2 regions of the Blautia sp. MSK17_66 genome follow, and region 2 is predicted to be linked to the other one. Evidence: riboswitches for the same ligand, from Rfam matches in the RefSeq annotation. Region 2 holds a riboswitch; the other holds the start of a gene.
The links. Region 2 has a riboswitch for thiamine pyrophosphate ahead of thiS (sulfur carrier protein ThiS). Riboswitches for the same ligand answer to the same signal wherever they lie in the genome.
Positions count from the first base shown of each region.

Region 1: another riboswitch for thiamine pyrophosphate. It lies ahead of thiW (energy coupling factor transporter S component ThiW); the one in region 2 lies ahead of thiS (sulfur carrier protein ThiS).

Region 1 covers NZ_JAJBNQ010000009.1:20,992-31,015, reverse strand. Annotated here, with positions in the region: gene LIR34_RS06195 (zinc metallopeptidase) at 1-339, opposite strand, end outside; gene fmt (methionyl-tRNA formyltransferase) at 344-1,294, opposite strand; gene def (peptide deformylase) at 1,320-1,802, opposite strand; gene priA (replication restart helicase PriA) at 1,820-4,042, opposite strand; gene LIR34_RS06175 (UDP-N-acetylmuramoyl-L-alanyl-D-glutamate--2,6-diaminopimelate ligase) at 4,039-5,511, opposite strand; TPP riboswitch at 5,810-5,917, shown strand; gene thiW (energy coupling factor transporter S component ThiW) at 6,034-6,543, shown strand; gene LIR34_RS06165 (hydroxyethylthiazole kinase) at 6,547-7,353, shown strand; gene thiD (bifunctional hydroxymethylpyrimidine kinase/phosphomethylpyrimidine kinase) at 7,381-8,190, shown strand; gene thiC (phosphomethylpyrimidine synthase ThiC) at 8,245-9,555, shown strand; gene LIR34_RS06150 (DUF11 domain-containing protein) at 9,562-10,024, opposite strand, start outside.
Region 2 covers NZ_JAJBNQ010000024.1:19,430-29,453, reverse strand. Annotated here, with positions in the region: gene LIR34_RS17770 (TRAP transporter large permease subunit) at 1-1,400, shown strand, start outside; TPP riboswitch at 1,793-1,900, shown strand; gene thiS (sulfur carrier protein ThiS) at 2,208-3,179, shown strand; gene thiH (2-iminoacetate synthase ThiH) at 3,198-4,433, shown strand; gene LIR34_RS13025 (thiamine phosphate synthase) at 4,420-5,001, shown strand; gene LIR34_RS13020 (ABC transporter ATP-binding protein) at 5,163-6,878, shown strand; gene LIR34_RS13015 (hypothetical protein) at 6,885-7,829, shown strand; gene LIR34_RS13010 (DUF1294 domain-containing protein) at 7,918-8,196, shown strand; gene LIR34_RS13005 (GDSL-type esterase/lipase family protein) at 8,230-8,838, shown strand; gene LIR34_RS13000 (GTP-binding protein) at 8,826-9,767, shown strand; gene LIR34_RS12995 (Cof-type HAD-IIB family hydrolase) at 9,797-10,024, shown strand, end outside.

The DNA.
Region 1 (10,024 bases), on a different contig from region 2:
CTGGATTGCATGTCCGCACTCATGTGCAGCAACTCCAACTGCTGCCAGCGAAGTCTGCCCGTAAATATCCTGTGAAAGATTCACTGTCTTCGTCCGGGGATCGTAATGGTCCGTCAGACTGCCCGCTATCGGCCTTACCTGTACATCTGTAATTCCGGCACTGTACAGAATCCTTCGGGCAGCTTCTTCACCAGTAAGTCCTGATGCACTTCTCACTCTTTTGTAACGTGCAAAGGTACTTTTTAGTTTTGCAGATGCCAGAAGCGACAAAAGCATACCAATTACAAGAAGAAGGTACGTCCAGTCAAATCCATAATATCCATAACCATATGTGTACATCTTATCACTCCTTATGATCTGTCAGTACTGTTCCGACCTCAACCTGATATCCTCGAAGGAACGCATCTGTTTCCATTCTCTTCTTTCCTTCAAGCTGTACTTCACAAAGAACCAGTACATCTTCGCCGCAGGCTACATGAATTCCGGTTTTATCCACCGCAATGATTGTTCCCGGAACAGTTTTTCCACCATTTACTGTTTTTTCTACTGTGGATTTCCATACTTTAAGTGTCTTACCATTGAGAAAAGTATATGCACTCGGCCACGGATTCAGTCCTCGTACCAGTCTTTCAAGTTCTGCTGCACTTTTTGAGAAATCCATAAGTCCCATTTTCTTATTGATCATCGCCGCATACGGTGTCGGACTCTCTTCCGGCTGTACCTCGTAGGAAGCTGTTCCATCTTCTATGGAAGGAAGTGTTTCAGTCAGAAGAGAAGCCCCTGCCTGTGCAAGTTTATCAAAAAGACTTCCGCCTGTCTCCTCTTTATCAAGCGGAACAACCACTTTGGAAATCATATCACCGGTATCCAGGCCGGTTCCCATTCTCATGATCGTCACGCCGGATTCCTTCTCACCATCAATCACTGCCTGCTGGATCGGAGCGGCTCCACGGTATTTCGGAAGCAGGGATGCATGGATATTGATACATCCGTATTTCGGCATATCCAGGATCTTCTTTGGAATGATCTGTCCAAATGCTGCCACAACAATGATGTCCGGAGCAATGTTTTCCAGAATCTCCACGAATTCCGGCTCCCGGACCTTAAGCGGCTGATACACCGGTATATCATGCTTCATTGCTTCTTCTTTCACCGGAGTCGGCATAAGTGTCTTGCCTCTTCCCTTCGGTTTGTCCGGCTGCGTTACAACTGCTGCAACCTCATATCCTGATCTTACAAGAGCCTCTAGTGGCGGCACGGCAAAATCAGGCGTTCCCATATAAACTATTTTCATAATATGCTCCTTTTTTCATCTGTCATTATTCGAAATCTTCATCCTCATCATAGCTGGTTCTGTGCAGATCTCCCTCTACAAGATCTGTATACATCTTTCCATCCAGATGGTCTATCTCATGGCAGAATGCTCTTGCAAGAAGTTCTGTTCCTTCATAGATCACTTCTTCCATATCCTCATTCATGGCTTTTACTTTGACATAATTCGGACGGGTCACCTGTCCTGCCATACCCGGAACGCTTAAGCATCCTTCATCTCCCGTCTGTTCTCCGGATGTTTCCAGAATTTCCGGATTGATCAGGACGATCGGGCCGTCTCCGATGTCAATAACTACAATCCTCTTGAGGATTCCGACCTGCGGTGCTGCAAGCCCTACTCCCATCGCTTCATACATGGTATCCAGCATATCGTCTACCAGTGTTACGATCTTTGGTGTAATTTCCTTTACCGGTTTGCTGATCTTTCTCAGCACCGGGTCTCCATCTGTTCTGATTGTTCTGATTGCCATTTCTTTCTTCCTTTCTTTTATCCTGCGTAATCAAACTGTATATATAATTTCCGGAAGCCGGAATTTATTTCGATATATTTTTCTGCTTTGTCCTTAATATCCATGAGCACCTTCTCATCCTGATGCTTCAGATAAATAACCTTGTGATAAATATCATTAATCTTTCCAACAGAAGCACTGGCAGGACCGATCACATGGACTTTATATTTTTCACCGATCGTTCCGACAAATTTACCAAGATACTCCATCCCCTGGCTCAGAAGTTCCTCATCTTCTCCTGCTGCAAGGATCGACAGCATATGTGCTGCAGGCGGATAATCCATCAGAATCCGATAACTCATCTCCGCCTGATAAAAAGCCTCATAATCCTGTGTTGCTGCAGCCTGAATGCTGTAATGCTCCGGATGATAGGTCTGAATGACCGCCTCACCCGGCTTTCTTCCTCTTCCAGATCTTCCGACTGCCTGTGTCAGAAGCTGGAAAGTTCTCTCTGCGCAGCGGTAATCTGACGCGTACAAGGAAAGATCTGCTGCCACTGCACCAACCAGTGTCACATCCGGAAAATCATGTCCTTTAACGATCATCTGGGTTCCCACCAGAATATCCGCCTCATGTGCGGCAAAAGAGGACAGTATCTTCTCATAGCTTCCTTTGTTTCTCGTGGTATCATAATCCATTCGAAGTACCCGTGCCTTCGGAAAAGTCTTATGAAGAACCTGTTCGATCTGCTGTGTTCCGGCCTTAAATCCGCCAATGTAAGGCGAACCACAGGACGGACATTTCGCCACTGCCGGTCTCTCATAACCACAGTAATGACAGATCAGCTTCCCGTTATTGTGTTCTGTAAGTGACACATCACAATGCGGACATTTAAGGACTTCTCCACAGGAACGGCACGATACAAATCCCGCAAATCCTCTTCTGTTCAGAAATAATATCGACTGTTCGCCTCTTTCCAGACGCTTTTCGATAGAATCCTTAAGTTTCCGGCTCAGGATCGAACGGTTTCCTGCCTTTAATTCTCCTCGAAGATCCACAACAGATACTTCCGGCAGCGGACGCTCCTCAAAACGTGCGGTCAGTTTTGTAAGCAGATACTCCCCTGCTTCTGCCCTACAGTACGCTTCCAGAGACGGAGTTGCCGATCCCATGACCACATAGGCACCTTCCTGTGTCGCCCTCTGCACAGCCACCTCTCGTGCATGATATCGCGGACTGCTCTCACTCTTATAAGTCTGCTCATGTTCCTCATCAATTATGATAAGTCCGAGCCTGGAAAAAGGTGTAAAAAGTGCCGACCGCGGCCCTACCATGATCTGGATCTCGCCCTGCTTCGCCCTTCGAAACTGATCATAACGTTCTCCCAGGGACAGACGCGAGTTCAGCACAGATACTTTTTCGCCAAACCATCCATAAAATCGTCTGACTGTCTGATAGGTCAGCGAAATCTCCGGGATCAGCACAATAACCTGTCTGCCCTGTTCTACTACCTGCTCGATCAGTTTCATATAAACCTGGGTCTTACCACTTCCTGTAACACCATGAATAAGCACCGGCCGTGGTGATTCCCGCTTCCATTCTTCCTGTATCTGATCAAGAACCTTTTTTTGCGGTTCTGTAAGTTCAGACAACTTCTCTCTTGGAATCGCTTCTCCTTTTACAGGGATACGATAAACCTCATCCTGCTGAATGCGGATCACGCCCTGCTCCACAAGCGGATTAAGCACAGACGAGGTCATTCCGAGGTTTTTTACTGCTTCCGTGTAATCTAACTCCGGCTTCTCACAGAGAGCTCTCAGAATCCTGGCTCTCGCTTTACATCTGCTTTTTTCAAGCTTTTCTGCAAGTGCGATTGCTTCTTCCTCGTTTATGTTCAACAAAATGCGACGTTTTTCCTTTGACCTGACCTTCTCTCTGACCGGAAGTACGGTTTTGAGTGCCTGTGCCATTGTTGATCCATATCGTTCTTTCATCCAGGCAGCAAGCACGATCAGTTTTTCTTCTGTCGTCTCCTGGCTGCTGCTGATGCCCTTAAGCGGCTTTATCTTTGACGGATCCAATTCCGGCTCTTTAGAAAGCCCGATCACATATCCTTTGCGTTCATGGTTTCCGTTTCCAAAAGGAATCGTCACTACCATTCCCACCTGGATCTCATCCTCCATTTCCAAAGGAACGCGATACTGAAAACTACGATCGAGCTTCTCATGTGAAATATCTACAATGATATCTGCATACATCATTGATTTTTGTCCTGGTCCTCCTTGAGGATTTCTGCGATCAGAACCCTCTCATCCATAGGATACTTCTTTCCCTTGATCTCCTGGTAATCTTCATGTCCCTTGCCGGCAAGAACAATGATATCTCCCGGCTCTCCATGATGGATCGCATAGGCAATTGCCTCCTTACGGTCACAGATCTCCACATATTTACCGTTTGTTCTTGCTATTCCAGTCTTGATATCATCAATGATCGCCTGCGGTTCCTCAAATCTTGGATTGTCTGAGGTGATGATCGTCAGATCTGCCATCTTTCCGGAAACCTCTCCCATCTCATAACGCCGGGATTTCGCACGGTTTCCTCCGCAGCCAAACAGACATACAAGTCTGTGCGGATGATACTCTCTCAGCGTTGTAAGAAGGCTTTCCAGTGCCATTGCGTTATGTGCATAGTCAATCATCAGCGTAAATTCATCGGATACTTTGATCATCTCTATACGACCTTTGACTCTGGCAACTTTGAGTGCTCTGATGATATTCTCCTGAGAAACTTTAAAATGACGGCAAATTGCAATTGCAGTCAGTGAATTATAGATACTGAATTTACCTGGAATGTCAATTTCCACTGGAAAATCCATAAGTCCCCTGACATGATAGGAGATTCCGAGATATCCCTTGCCTCCGATCATATGTGCATCTTCTGCGCGAAGATCTGCTTCCGGTGAAAATCCATAGGTTTCCAGATCACAGGTATGTCCCTCAATAATTTTCTCAAAATGCTCATCGTCGCGGTTTACGATACCAACCTTACACTGGCGGAGAAGCATGGATTTGCAGGCAAGATAATGTGCAAAATCTCTGTGCTCATTCGGTCCGATATGATCTGGTTCAATATTTGTAAAGATACCATAGTCAAAAACAAAGCCCTGTGTTCTGTGAAGCATAAGTCCCTGTGAAGAAACTTCCATAACCACACAGTCACAGCCCGCATCTACCATCTTGCGGAAATATTTCTGGACAACAAAGGATTCCGGAGTTGTATTAGCTGCCGGAATCACCTCATCACCGATGATCGCTTCGATCGTTCCGATCAGACCAACCTTATAGCCGGCATTTTCGAGGATAGATTTGACCATATAAGTTGTTGTGGTCTTTCCTTTGGTTCCGGTAATTCCAATCGTCTTGAGTTTCTCTGCCGGATGTCCGAAATATGCTGCTGAGATAAACGCCATAGCATAACGTGTATCTTCTACTTTAATAACAGTGACATCCTGCGGTGCCTCTATATCCTCCTGAACCACAAGTGTCTTCGCACCCTTTGCGATTACATCCGGTACAAATTTATGTCCGTCCACAACTGCACCCTTGATGCAGATGAACAGAGAATTCTCAATGACCTTTCGGGAGTCATACTCTACCGTGCTGACTTCCTGTTCCACGCTGCCCTGACAGCAGCTATATTCCAATCTCTCTAATAATGATGAAACTTTCATATTTGATCCTCCTCACTTCGAGATTTAATCCATTATAGAATATCACAGGTTAGACCCTTTTTCAAATATGTCTTGTCATATATAGCAACAGGTTGTATAATAAATAATTGTTCACAGGTAATATCCCGCGAGGTGTTTTGCCATGAATATGGCAAAATCCCGAGACATACGGGGCAAAATGCTATCACCGAAGGTGATTTGGAATGCATTTTGACCAAGTTACTGTGAACAGAGTGCACAGTAACTATAATAATCTTGTATTTTTTAGCTGTGCAATAATCAACAGTTAATGTAATTCTATATGAAACAGGGGAGCTGGCTGAAGCTGGCTGAGAGGAAACTGGATGGTTTCGACCCTTAACCTGATTTGGATAATGCCAACGTAGGGAAATACTGACGATATTTTCAGGAGAATTCCCTCGGGATTTCTCCTTTTTTGTGCTGTTTTTCAGACCAGAAGTTTCATATAACAGGATACCTGATATTTACGGTATCTTCATCAAAACAAAGGAGGTCATCAAAATGTCCAGAAACAATACGCACGCTGTGCAGAAGCTGGCGGTTGCCGGTGTCCTGACTGCGGTTGCTGTTGTCGGCAGTTTCCTGAGTGTTCCGGTTGCTGGCAGTAAATGTGCACCCGTACAGCATATGGTCAATGTATTTGCTGCTGTTCTTCTTGGACCATGGTGGGGAATCGGCATCGCATTCTGTGCAAGCCTGATCCGTAATCTTCTCGGAATCGGAAGCTTTCTTGCATTTCCGGGAAGTATGGTCGGGGCTCTTTGCTGCGGACTTATGTATCATTTTACCAGACGCCTGAGCCTTACCTGTACTGCCGAAGCACTCGGAACCGGGATCTTAGGCGGACTTGCCGCTTATCCGGTTGCCCGTTTTGCCATGGGAATCGCTCCTGCCGGCTTTACGGTATACATGATTCCGTTCTTTATCTCAACTCTGGCCGGCAGTATCCTTGCTTACCTGCTTCTTCGTATTTTTGAAAAAAGCCAGGTACTTGATTCTGTGATGAGGTAAGATATGAATAGAAATGAAATCCTGAATGCCCTCTTAAAAAAACATCCCAAGATCCACTGTCTGACCAATCCGGTCACTATGAATGATGTTGCAAATATTCTTCTTGCGGCCGGCGGAAGTGCTGTAATGGCCCAGGATGAACAGGAGGCTGCTGAGATCACTACCTTCTGTCAGGGAACCCTTCTTAATACCGGAGTTCCGGACGAAGGCAAAATAAGAGCGTGCATTCTTGCCGGAAAGCGAGCCAATCAGCTTGGTCATCCTGTCATCCTCGATCCGGTAGGTGCAGGTGGAAGCTCCTTTCGTCAACAGGAGCTGAAGAAGCTTCTGGAGCAGGTTCATCCATCTATAGTCCGCTGCAATCAGGAAGAAGCCGCTGTACTCTGTTCTTTCCATTCCGCAAAAGAAACTCATTTTTCACGCGGCGGTGTGGAAAGCAGTCTTCATATGGACTCACAAAATCTGGAGTCACTCGCAATGAAAGCCGCCCGACTTTATCGCTGCACCTTTTTTATCACGGGTGAAACAGATATTGTTTCAGACGGCACACAGACTCTTCTTCTAAGAGGCGGAGATTCCAGACTCTGCAGGATCACAGGCGGCGGATGTATGCTTTCTGCACTTTGTGCCCTGTTCTGCTGCAGTGGTGCTTCTGCTTTTGAAGCCGCTGCCACAGCCGGTCAGATCTGGAAGGAGATTTCGGAAGAAGCCGGTACACGTATCGATCAGAACGGCGGCGGCATCGGACAGTTCCATGCGCTGCTCATGGATGTGGCCGAGGAAAAAATCTATTTTGCAAACCGTTTATAAGCTTTTCAAATAAGGAGACAACTCTCTATGAAACTAAAAACTGTACTCACAATTGCCGGAAGCGACTCCAGCGGTGGTGCCGGAATTCAGGCTGATATCAAGGCAATCACCATGAATGGCGTATATGCTTCCAGTGTCATCACTGCACTGACGGCTCAGAATACCACCGGTGTATATGGAATCCAGGAAACACCGGCAGATTTTATTGCCGCCCAGATGGATGCGGTTTTTTCGGATATTTTCCCGGATGCAGTCAAAATCGGAATGCTTCCATCACCTGACGCCATGAAATGTGTTGCCTCCAGGCTCCGTCAGTATAAGCCTGCCCACATTGTCCTGGATCCCGTCATGGTATCTACCAGCGGACATCGTCTTATGGATCCGGAGGCAGAGATCACTCTCAAGGAGGAGCTCTTTCCTCTGGCAGAACTGATCACACCGAATATTCCGGAGGCAGAGGTTCTGACCGGTCTTCTCATAACGGATGACGCTTCCATGGAACGTGCCTGTTATGAACTTTACGCCAGATTTCATTGTGCCATTCTACTGAAGAGTGGTCACAGGAACGATCACGCAAACGATCTTCTTTATACCGGACAGAAGGCACTATGGATCCATGGAGAACGTATCGATAACCCTAATTCACACGGAACAGGATGCACGCTTTCCAGCACGATCGCTGCAAATCTCGCCAAGGGATACACTCTGGAAGATGCAGTAAAGAAAGCAAAGGAGTATCTCACAGAAGCACTTCGGATAAAACTGGATCTCGGAAAGGGTCACGGTCCGGTAGACCATACTCTTGGTGGTCAACATACTGCTTATTTTTATAACTGATAGTGCAAAATAATTACAAATTAATATAACATTATAGTATAACAGGAGGAAATTATGACTCAGTACACAACTCAGATGGATGCCGCAAGAAAAGGCATCGTAACACCACAGATCAAAACTGTTGCCGAGAAAGAACACATGCCGGTTGACAAGATGATGCAGCTCGTAGCAGAAGGTAAGGTTGCCATCTGTGCCAACAAACATCATACCTGTCTTGATCCGGAAGGTGTCGGAAGCATGCTCCGCACCAAGATCAATGTAAATCTCGGTGTATCCAGAGACTGCAAAGATTACAACATTGAAATGCAGAAGGTCATGAAAGCCGTAGATCTCGGTGCAGAAGCAATCATGGATCTTTCCAGTCACGGAAACACACAGCCATTCCGTCAGAAACTTACTCATGAATGTCCGGCAATGATCGGAACAGTTCCTGTCTATGACAGTGTCATTCATTATCAGAGAGACCTTTCTGAACTGACCGCAAAAGACTTTGTCGATGTTGTCAGACTTCATGCAGAAGATGGCGTTGACTTCGTTACTCTTCACTGTGGAATCACTCGCAAAACCATTGAGCAGATCAAGAAACATAAACGTAAAATGAACATTGTAAGCCGTGGAGGAAGCCTTGTATTTGCATGGATGAGCATGACTGGCGAAGAAAATCCATTCTACGAATACTTCGATGAGATCCTGGATATCTGCGAAGAGCATGACGTTACCATCTCACTCGGAGATGCCTGCCGTCCGGGCTGTCTGGCTGACGCTACTGATGTATGCCAGATTGAAGAGCTTGTCCGTCTTGGCGAGCTTACAAAACATGCATGGGATCACAATGTGCAGGTTATGGTCGAAGGACCGGGACATGTTCCGCTTGATCAAGTTGCAGCAAATATGAAAGTTCAGCAGACCATCTGCATGGGTGCTCCTTTCTATGTACTTGGACCTCTCGTTACCGATATCGCACCTGGATATGATCACATCACAGCCGCGATCGGTGGTGCAGTCGCTGCCATGAACGGCGCTGCTTTCCTCTGCTATGTAACACCGGCAGAGCATCTGGCACTTCCAAATGTCGATGACGTCAAAAATGGTATCATTGCTTCCAAGATCGCAGCTCATGCAGCGGACATTGCCAAAGGTATCCCGCATGCACGTGATATCGATGACAAGATGGCAGATGCCCGCCGCGTTCTGGACTGGGATGCACAGTTTGAATGTGCACTTGATCCTGTAACTGCAAAAGCAATCCGTGATGACCGTCTTCCGGAAGATGATCACAGTGATACCTGCAGTATGTGCGGTAAATTCTGTGCTGTTCGAAGCATGAACAAAGCTCTTGCCGGAGAACATATCGATATTCTGTAATTTTATTTACTTCATCTGATTTCGCATCCGGCTGTACACCCAGCCAGCTGCCAGAAGAGAACCGGAGATCACCAGAAGCCACAACACAGGTTTCATGGGGTCTCCGGTTTTTGGATGTGTAGAAGCTGCCTTTCCCTTTGTTTCCGTATGCTGTGTGTTCTCATTTTCCTCCGGCACTTCTGTCGGTACCTCTGCCTCCCTGAATACCTGAATTTCAGCTTTGGATCTTTCCGTTCTCTCTCCTGTTTCTGCTGTTGTTACAGTTACCTCATTTATAAGCTTCTGATCATCTATATCCTCCGGAAGAGTCACTATTGCCAGAAGTCCCACGGAATATCCCGGGTCGATCTTTTCAATTCTTGCTTTTGTCCTGTCTTTGTTCAAAGTAAGTCCCTCTCCTTCCAGAAATTTTACAGGGACATTTTTAAGCCGGAACTTTTCTGTTGTGACTACTGAATGCAGAGTTCTC
Region 2 (10,024 bases):
TCGTCAATATTATTTTCCTGATCGCAGGATGCTTCATCGATGCAAACTCAGCAATGTACATCTTTATTCCAATCATGCTCCCGGTATGCAAGGCACTTGGATATGATGTTGTTGCATTCGGTGTTATGGCAACAGTCAACCTTGCAATCGGACAGGTTACTCCTCCGGTTGGCGTCAACCTTTTTGTTGCTATCAGTATCAGGATCAAGAAAGGTCTGGAAGTTACCCTGCAGGAGATCTCAAAGGCAGTTATGCCGATGATCGCAGCCAGTGTGGCGGTGCTTCTGATCGTTACCTATATTCCGGCAGCTTCCACTGCACTGCCGAAGGCACTTGCAAAAAATGGCTCCTACACGGGAGACCAGTCCGGTACTGATACGGGAAGCGGTACTTCCAAATCAGCCGGAAATGACAACGATTCCTTTAATACAATTGAAGATTACAGCGACCTTGATTGGCCGGAAATGACCTGGAACTTCGCATGCTCCACAACAGAGACAAGCACCTGGGCAGACGGCGGCCGTAAATTTGGTGAGCTGATGGAAAAAGCAACCGGAGGCAAGATTAAAGTCAATGTTTATGCTACAGATCAGCTGACCAATGGAAACCAGTCTGAAGGAATCCAGGCACTGATGAACGGAGACCCGGTGCAGATCTCCATGCATTCCAACCTGATCTACTCCGCATTTGACCCGAGATTCAATGTCGTATCACTTCCGTTCATCTATGATTCCTATGATGACGCAGATGCGAAATTTGACGGGGCAGCAGGTGAGAAACTGAAAGAACTGCTTTCTGAATATGGACTGCATTGTATGGGAATCGCAGAGAACGGCTTCCGAGAACTGACCAACAGCAAACACGAAGTCAAGACTCTGGATGACATGAAGAACCTCAAGATCCGTGTGGCAGGCTCCAACCTTCTGATGGAATGCTATAAGAGATGGGGAGCAGACGCAACAAACCTGAACTGGACAGAGACTTACACAGCCCTGCAGCAGAATACAGTAGAAGGACAGGAAAATCCTCTTCCGGCAATCGATGCTGCAAGCGTACAGGAAGTACAGCCATACTGTTCCATGTGGGATGCAATCTACGACTGCCTGTTCTTCTGCATTAACCAGGACCTGTACGATACACTGACACCAGAGCAGCAGGCTGTTGTTGATGAATGCGGACAGAAAGCCGTTGAATATGAGCGTTACATCAACCGTTCCGGCGACGAAGAGATCATGAGCCGCTGGCAGACCAAAAATGACGTTACCATCACAGACAAACAAGATATGGATATCGATTCCTTCAAAAAAGCCGTAGATGGCGTAGATGAGTGGTTCGTAGAACAGCTCAAAGATGCCGGATACGACGATGGCCAGGAACTGGTAGACCTCTTTGAAAAATAAAAAGCCCATGAAAAGTCCGGATTTTCCGGACTTTTCATATATAATCGCCTACCTGCAATGACAGTACTCCCGCATTACATTGAACAGCCCCTGGCATAAACCAGACAACAGGATCACGGAAACAAGTCAGGGAATGCTCAAGAGTACGGCGTAATGAGGTGCAGGCAAGCTTCCGCCACCAAGCCCACTGTCTGAGCGAAGCGAGTTTGGGCGACTGGCGGATAAAAAGCGAATGCACCGAATAGCCGCACGCAATGGCATTCCCTGCACTGTATCCGTGAATCCGTTGTCGTAAATGTTATAAAGATTACTGTTCACAATAATCTGGTCAAAATCCATTCCACACAAAACACACCTTGACAGAAAAGAACTTTCGTCATATACTAAACCATGTAAATAAGCAGGGGAGCTTGTATTCGCAGGCTGAGAGGAAGTAATCAACTTCGACCCTTATACCTGATTTGGATAATGCCAACGTAGGAATTTGAACGTATGTGAATATTACGGGAGATACCCTACGGTATTTCCCTTTTTCGTTTACATATATCTGAACAGGGACACACAATTTCATAGCGATACAAATGAGAGTGAACAGAGTTCATGAAGGGGTGCACCACCACGGGTGTATTACTTCGTGAACTCTTTTTTTGCTTTAGTGGAATATGTCTGCTAAAGCAGACTGCATCTGGCATGCAAAGCGTAACAAGACCCTCAAAGACTGAGGGATGCAGGGAATTTGAAAAGAACCTGTCCACTCTGCTCCTTCACAGGCATCATTTGTATCAATCACAACACAGGAGGAAAACCATGATCACAGTAAACGGAGTAGAAAAAACACTGGAAAAACCATTATCAGTCACAGAATACCTCGAGACAAACAAATACGTACCAGTACAGGTAGCAATCGAACTAAACGACAAAATCCTGGCAAGAGAACTATACCCAACAACCATTCTGAAAGAAGGAGACATTATGGAAATCGTAAGCTTTATGGGCGGCGGAAGCGGCAAAAACGAAGACAAATTCATACTGGGAGGACACGAATTCACCTCCCGATTCATCCTCGGATCAGGCAAATTTTCACTCGATCTCGTAAAAGCCTGCATCGAAAAAGCAGAAGCACAGATCATCACCCTTGCACTTCGCCGTGCAAACGAAGGAGGCCTCGCAAACATCCTCGATTACATCCCGAAAAACGTCACACTCCTTCCAAACACCTCCGGTGCAAGAAATGCAGAAGAAGCAGTCCGCATCGCAAGACTCTCCCGCGAACTCGGCTGCGGAGACTTCGTAAAAATCGAAGTCATCCATGACTCCAAATACCTTCTCCCGGACAACTACGAAACCATCAAAGCAACAGAAATCCTTGCAAAAGAAGGATTCGTAGTCATGCCATACATGTATCCGGATCTGAATGCAGCAAGAGATCTGGTCAATGCAGGAGCAGCCTGCGTCATGCCACTCGGTTCCCCGATCGGCTCCAACAAAGGCATCTGCACCAAAGAATTCATTCAGATCCTGATCGACGAAATCGACCTTCCAATTATCGTAGATGCAGGAATCGGCAGACCTTCCCAGGCATGCGAAGCAATGGAAATGGGAGCTTCCGCAGTCATGGCAAACACTGCGATCGCAACAGCAGGAAATGTAGAAGCAATGGCAGAAGCATTCAAAAAAGCAATCGAAGCAGGACGCAGCGCATACCTTTCCGGACTTGGACGCACCCTGGAAAAAGGAGCCAGTGCATCCTCACCACTGACAGGATTTCTGCATGACTAAAGAACGGAGGACAGAATAATGGCAGAGAATACAGCAAATCATGGAGATCACTTTAACGAAAGTATCGTCAACGAAGTGATCCTTGAAGATATGAAAAAAAACCGCATCGATCATATGAAATACCTTCCGGGAATGGAAACAATGGAAGAATCAAACGTAATGGAACAGGTCATTGAAGCAATGAATGCTTATGATTATGATCAGTATACAGAACAAGATGTCCGCAGAGCACTGGAACATGACAACCGCACGATTGAAGACTTCCAGGCACTTCTTTCCCCGGCAGCCCTTCCTCTCCTGGAAGAAATCGCACAGGCGGCAAGAGTAGAAACAAGAAAACATTTCGGCAACAGCGTGTATATGTTCACACCGATCTATATCGCAAACTACTGTGAAAACTACTGCATCTACTGCGGATTTAACTGCCATAACAAGATTCGCCGTGCACAGTTAAATGCAGAAGAAATTAACAAAGAAATGGAAGCAATCGCAAGGACAGGACTGCAGGAAATCCTGATCCTGACAGGAGAAAGCAGAGCCAAATCAGATGTAAAATACATCGGAGAAGCATGCAAGATCGCAAGAAAATACTTCAAAGTCATCGGTCTGGAAGTATATCCGATGAACTCCGACGAGTATCATTATCTGCATGAATGCGGAGCAGATTATGTGACGGTTTTCCAGGAAACATACAACTCAGATAAATATGAAACACTTCATCTGGCAGGACATAAACGAATCTTCCCATATCGTCTGAATGCACAGGAACGTGCATTAAAGGGCGGCATGAGAGGCGTCGGTTTTGCAGCACTTCTCGGTCTGGATGACTTCCGTAAAGACGCTTTTGCAACAGGATATCACGCATGGCTCCTTCAGAGAAAATATCCTCATGCAGAGATCGCATTTTCCTGTCCGAGACTCTGTCCGATCATCAATAATGACAAGATCAATCCGATGGATGTACATGAGCCGCAGCTTCTCCAGGTTGTCTGTGCATATCGACTGTTTATGCCGTTTGCAAGCATTACAGTATCTACAAGAGAGTGTGCGAGAGTCAGAGACAATCTGGTAAACATCGCGGCAACCAAGATCTCAGCAGGCGTCAGCACAGGAATCGGAAGCCACGGAGATGACATTGCAGATAAAGGAGATGACCAGTTCGAAATTTCCGATGGAAGGTCAGTGGATGAAGTATATCAGGCACTTCTGGACCACCAGCTTCAGCCGGTCATGAACGATTATGTCTACCTGTAAAGAAGAATATAGAAACATTATCGCAGTGACAAACCGCAAGCTGAGCAGCAGACCGTTCCTGGAACAGATGGAGCGTGTCTGCAGACTCCAGCCGAAGGCGGTGATCCTGAGAGAAAAAGATCTCCAGGAGGAGATGTATGAGGAACTGGCGGTAAAAGTTATAGAATTATGTAAACAATATCAGGTTTCGTGTATGCTGCACACCTATCTGGAAACAGCGAGAAAACTGCAGCATCCATATATCCATCTTCCCCTGTTTCTGCTCAGAGAAAACAGTGGGAAACTGAATGATTTCGTAGAAATCGGATGCTCCATACATTCAGTGGAAGAAGCAGAAGAAGCACAGAAACTCGGTGCGACTTATCTGACAGCAGGACACATTTATACTACAGACTGCAAGAAGGGACTGCCGCCGAGAGGAATCGATTTCCTGAAGGAAGTCTGCGGTGCTGTGACGATCCCGGTGTATGCGATAGGCGGGATCCATGCAGGTACAGGACAGATACAGGAAGTAATAAAATGCGGTGCTTTCGGTGGCTGCATCATGTCAGAAATGATGCGGATATAACTGTCCGGAAGCTAAGGTAAAAAAAGAGAACAGGAATCAGCATATCTGATATTCTTTACTCAAAATAAGTTTCATGGTATCATTATGAGGAAAAATGATACTGTGAAACTTTTTTTCTGTAATGTAAAAATTCTTGGAAGGATTAAAAGGAAAATATTTTTATGAAACATAATAACACTTTGAAATGGATTGCAAACACAATGGGACATTCCAAGTGGCTGGTATTGTTTCTGACTTTAATACAGATAGTTCTGAGCGTGTCAAGTATTTTTTTGGCAATTGGGATGCGTCAGGTCATTAATGCAGCAGTGGAAGAAGAGAGAAGTCAGTTCTTGATTTCCGTAGCAATGCTGACAGGTATTTTGATTCTTCAGATTGTGTTAAGTGCATTAAATCGTTTCCTAAGCGAATATACTAGTGCGACGGTTGAAAATCTTTTTAAGAAGAAATTATTTTCTTCACTTTTGAAAGGAAAGTATGCATCTGTTACAGCAGTACATTCTGGAGAGTGGATGAACAGATTGACTTCTGATACTGTAGTGATAGCTGGTGGCGCAACTCAGATTATTCCTGGCATGATTGGAATGGTGGTGCGTCTGATAGGGGCATTGGCGGCAATTTTGTGGTTAGATCCACGCTTTTTTTATATACTTGTTCCTGGTGGAGTTGCAATGTTTATTCTTACCTATATATTTCGTAAGATTTTGAAACAAATGCATAAGAATATTCAGGAAGCGGATGGTTTGGTGCGAGTTTTTCTACAGGAGCATCTAGAAAGTATGTTGATTGTGCGTACATTTGCAAAAGAAGAACAAGCTATTTCACAGGCGGAAGAATTGATGAAAAAACATAAGTCTGCACGTTTGAAGAGAAACCGTTTTTCTAATTTGTGTAATATTGGATTTACGGGTGCTATGGATGGTGCTTATTTGTTGGGAATTGGATTTTGCGGGTATGGTATTTTAACAGGGACAATGAGTTATGGAAATCTGTTGGCGATTATTCAGCTTATTGGACAGGTGCAGAATCCATTTGCTAATATTACAGGATATTTGCCACGTTATTATTCCATGATTGCAAGTGCGGAGCGATTGATAGAAGCAGAGAATTTTGAAGTAGATAGTCAGATTTCTATTACACAAAAACAAACATTTGAATTTTATCAGACAGAATTCATATCTATAAATCTGGAGCATGTATTTTTTGCTTATCAATCTCCAGTAGGTGAGGAGAAAATAGAACAGACTATGCCAGTTGTTCTTCGGGATATTGATTTTTCAATTAATAAGGGAGAATATATTGTATTTACCGGACCATCGGGATGTGGTAAAAGTACAGTATTGAAATTATTGATGTGCTTGTATTCTTTGGATTCAGGGAAATGTTATATGAAAACTACGAGAGGAAACCTGCAATTGACGTCTGAATGGAAAAATCTGTTTGCTTATGTTCCACAGGGGAATCAACTTCTTTCAGGTAAAATCCGTGAGATTGTTGCTTTTGGAAATCAGAAACAATCTCAAGATGACAGAGCAATCAGAAATGCTCTTCGCATTGCCTGTGCGGAGGAATTTGTGATGGCACTGGAAAAAGGTCTGGACACTGTATTGGGTGAGAGAGGTCAGGGACTTTCAGAGGGTCAGATGCAGAGAATTGCGATTGCAAGGGCAGTTTTTTCTGAGCATCCGATTTTGATGTTAGATGAGGCTACAAGTGCACTTGATGAAATGACTGCACACAGGATTTTGAATAATTTACGACTTATGACAGATAAAACTGTTTTATTGGTAACACATAGGGCAAACCAAAAATTCATTTTTGATAAAGAATTTTCTTTTTCAAAAGATGGTATTCAGCAAATCAGAAGAAAGGAGTAGAATTTTATGAAAAAAATACTGTTAGTTATGTTGGCACTTGTGTTAGTAATAATTTCGGGAATGTTAGTGTTTGAAAGCGATCAAAAGGAACAAAGACAACAAAAGCATATACTGAAATTGCAGAAAGAAGCAGAACCTTATGAAAGTGAACTCCAGGAAATTCGTCAGGATCTTGAAGAAAGATCCCGTGCAATCTACAGTAGTTCGGATATTTCGAGTTCAATGGTGGGATTTGTTATGACTTCTGCAGGAGATATGGATCTGGTAAAAGAAGTGGCAAATGAATATAGTTTTACTCCGATAATTGTTCTGAATTGTGATTTGTCACAGGATATACTTTTGGAAATTCTACAGAAAGCATCTGAACAAAATTATGAGATTATGCTGTCAGGCATGACTTTTGACGAAAATGTTTTAAAAACGGCTGATATTATCAGAGACCAAGGGACAGATTATGGTTATGACCAAGATGTGGTATTTATGATAAGAAAAAAATGCGATTCAGATAAAAACAGAAATCTTTTGAAACAACATAAATATAAGAACATTATTTATTATGATAGTATGATGAAATCTGATATATCGGGAAAAATGCGGTATATTCCATACAGATTTGTCCGTTCAAATGTTTCTGCTTATATAAATACAATTGAATACGCGGTATCAGAAAAAGTAGATATAATCTGGTTATTTAATATAGAAGAAATAGAGAATGGAAAGTTGAGTAAAGGAATCATTACAGATTTTCTGCAGATTTTGGATAAACGTATAAAAGAGGGTACGATGCATTATATAAAATTGGGAGAGGCATTTTATGCTCTTGCAAAAAAAGAGGGTCTAATGCAAGAGGCGGAGGAGGAGTATACACGTTATAAAGAGGAGCAAAAAGTACGTATTGATGAATTGGAGGCTGAAATTGATAAAATTTACAGTTGTTGGAATGAATCCTAGGAAGTTTTATACAAAACTATATCTTTGCAGGTAAAACTTAAAGAACTGGAAGAATAGTTCATATCAATTAACAAAGGGGAGGATATTTATGGATTTCATGAAATATTTCGGCTGGTATCTTGCCGCAGTGAATATCGTGGCATTTATCATGTACGGTATCGACAAGGAAAAAGCCAGATGCGGTGCGTGGCGCATCCCGGAGAGTACTCTGATCGGAGTGGCATTTCTGGGCGGCAGTTTCGGTGCATGGGCAGGAATGCGTTATTTCCACCACAAGACAAGAAAGAAGAAATTTTCTGTAGGAATACCGCTGATCCTTGTTGTGGAATATGGACTGGTTGCATGGCTTATGACGAGCATTAAATGAACAGAAACTGCAGATAAAAACGGAGGAAAAACAATGTCAGGGACAATTATCTGTTATGGAGATTCTAATACTTATGGTTATGATCCATGTGTGCTGGCAGGAGACCGCTATCCAGAAGAAGACCGCTGGGCAGAAATTCTGGAGAGGGAAACAGACTGGAAGATCGAGGATCACGGAATCTGCGGAAGATGTATTCCGCATACAGGAAGTCAGATTCGATTTGCCTGTGAACAGCTGAGAGACTGGCAGGATATGGATGCTCCTGTACAGCTGTGGATTATGCTTGGAACAAACGATCTTCTTCAGGAAAGACAGTTTACAGCAGAAGATACCGCACAGAGAATGGAGGATTTCCTTAAGAAGATCATGGCAGAGCCGGCAGTTTCTGACGGTAAGATCACTCTTCGTTTGATCGCACCGGCCCGGATGGAATACGGGGCCTGGGTAGATGAGGAACGGCTGTATCTGGAGTCGAGACGGCTTGGCGAAGAATACAGAAAAGTCGCAGAACGCATGGAGACAGATTTTACAGATGCAGGTAAATGGGAGATCCCGGTCGTGTATGACGGAGTCCATTTTTCAGAGAAAGGACACCATATATTTGCACAGAAAATACAGGAGGAACTTGCATGGTTAAGGTAGATCTGATCACGGGATTTCTGGGATCAGGAAAGACAACTTTTATCAAAAAATATGCCAGATATCTGATGGATCAGGGATATAATATAGGAATTCTGGAGAACGATTTTGGCGCTGTAAATGTGGATATGATGCTTCTGCGCGAACTGGAAGGAGAACAGTGTGAGCTTGAAATGGTGGCAGGAGGGTGTGACAAAGACTGTCACAGAAGACGATTCAAGACGAAACTGATCGCAATGGGAATGTGCGGATATGACCGCGTTCTGATCGAGCCCTCCGGAATTTTTGACATGGATGAGTTTTTTGATGCACTGCACGAAGAGCCGCTGGATCGCTGGTATCAGATCGGAAACGTGATCGCAGTGGTGGACGCCGGACTGGATGAGAAAATGTCAGAAGAAACAGATTATATCCTGGCTTCGGAGGTTGCAGATGCTGGCTGTATAGTCTTAAGCAAGACGCAGGAAGCTTCCGAAAAGTCCATAGAGAATACGGTAAAACATTTGAACAGAGCACTGAAGGCAGTTCACTGCAAGCGAAAGTTTGGAGAGGATGAAATCATCCGGAAAGACTGGGAACAGTTTGAAACAGAGGATTTTGAACGGATTCTGAACAGCGGATATATAGCGGAAGATTATGAAAAAATGAGTCTGGATGAGAAAGAAGTTTTTAAATCTCTGTATTTTATGGATCTGGAGATTTCGAGGGAAGAACTGCGTGATGCAGCACAGAAGATCATGCAGGATCCGGCGTGCGGGTCTGTTTTCCGTATTAAGGGATTTACACAGGAACCGGATGGAAACTGGACAGAACTGAATGCCACTCATCACGAGATAACTCAGTGTCCGATCGCGGAAGGACAGAAGGTCATCATAGTGATCGGGGAGCAGCCGAACGAAGAGATGATAAAGAAATATTTTGGAACAGATTAGTTTTTTTGTACATAAATGGAGGACTACAAATGGCAGTGAACACCAGAATTTTGTTTACGGATCTGGATGGTACTTTGTTGAATGACAATAAAGAAATTTCAGAAGGAAACAGAGCGGCAGTAGAAGAAGCACTCGCAGCGGGACACAAGATCGTAGTATCAACAGGAAGAGCTCTGGCGAGCGGACTCCAGATCGCGGAGCGCGTCGGACTTACAGGAGAGGGATGTTATGTCATCGCGTTTAATGGCGGACAGATC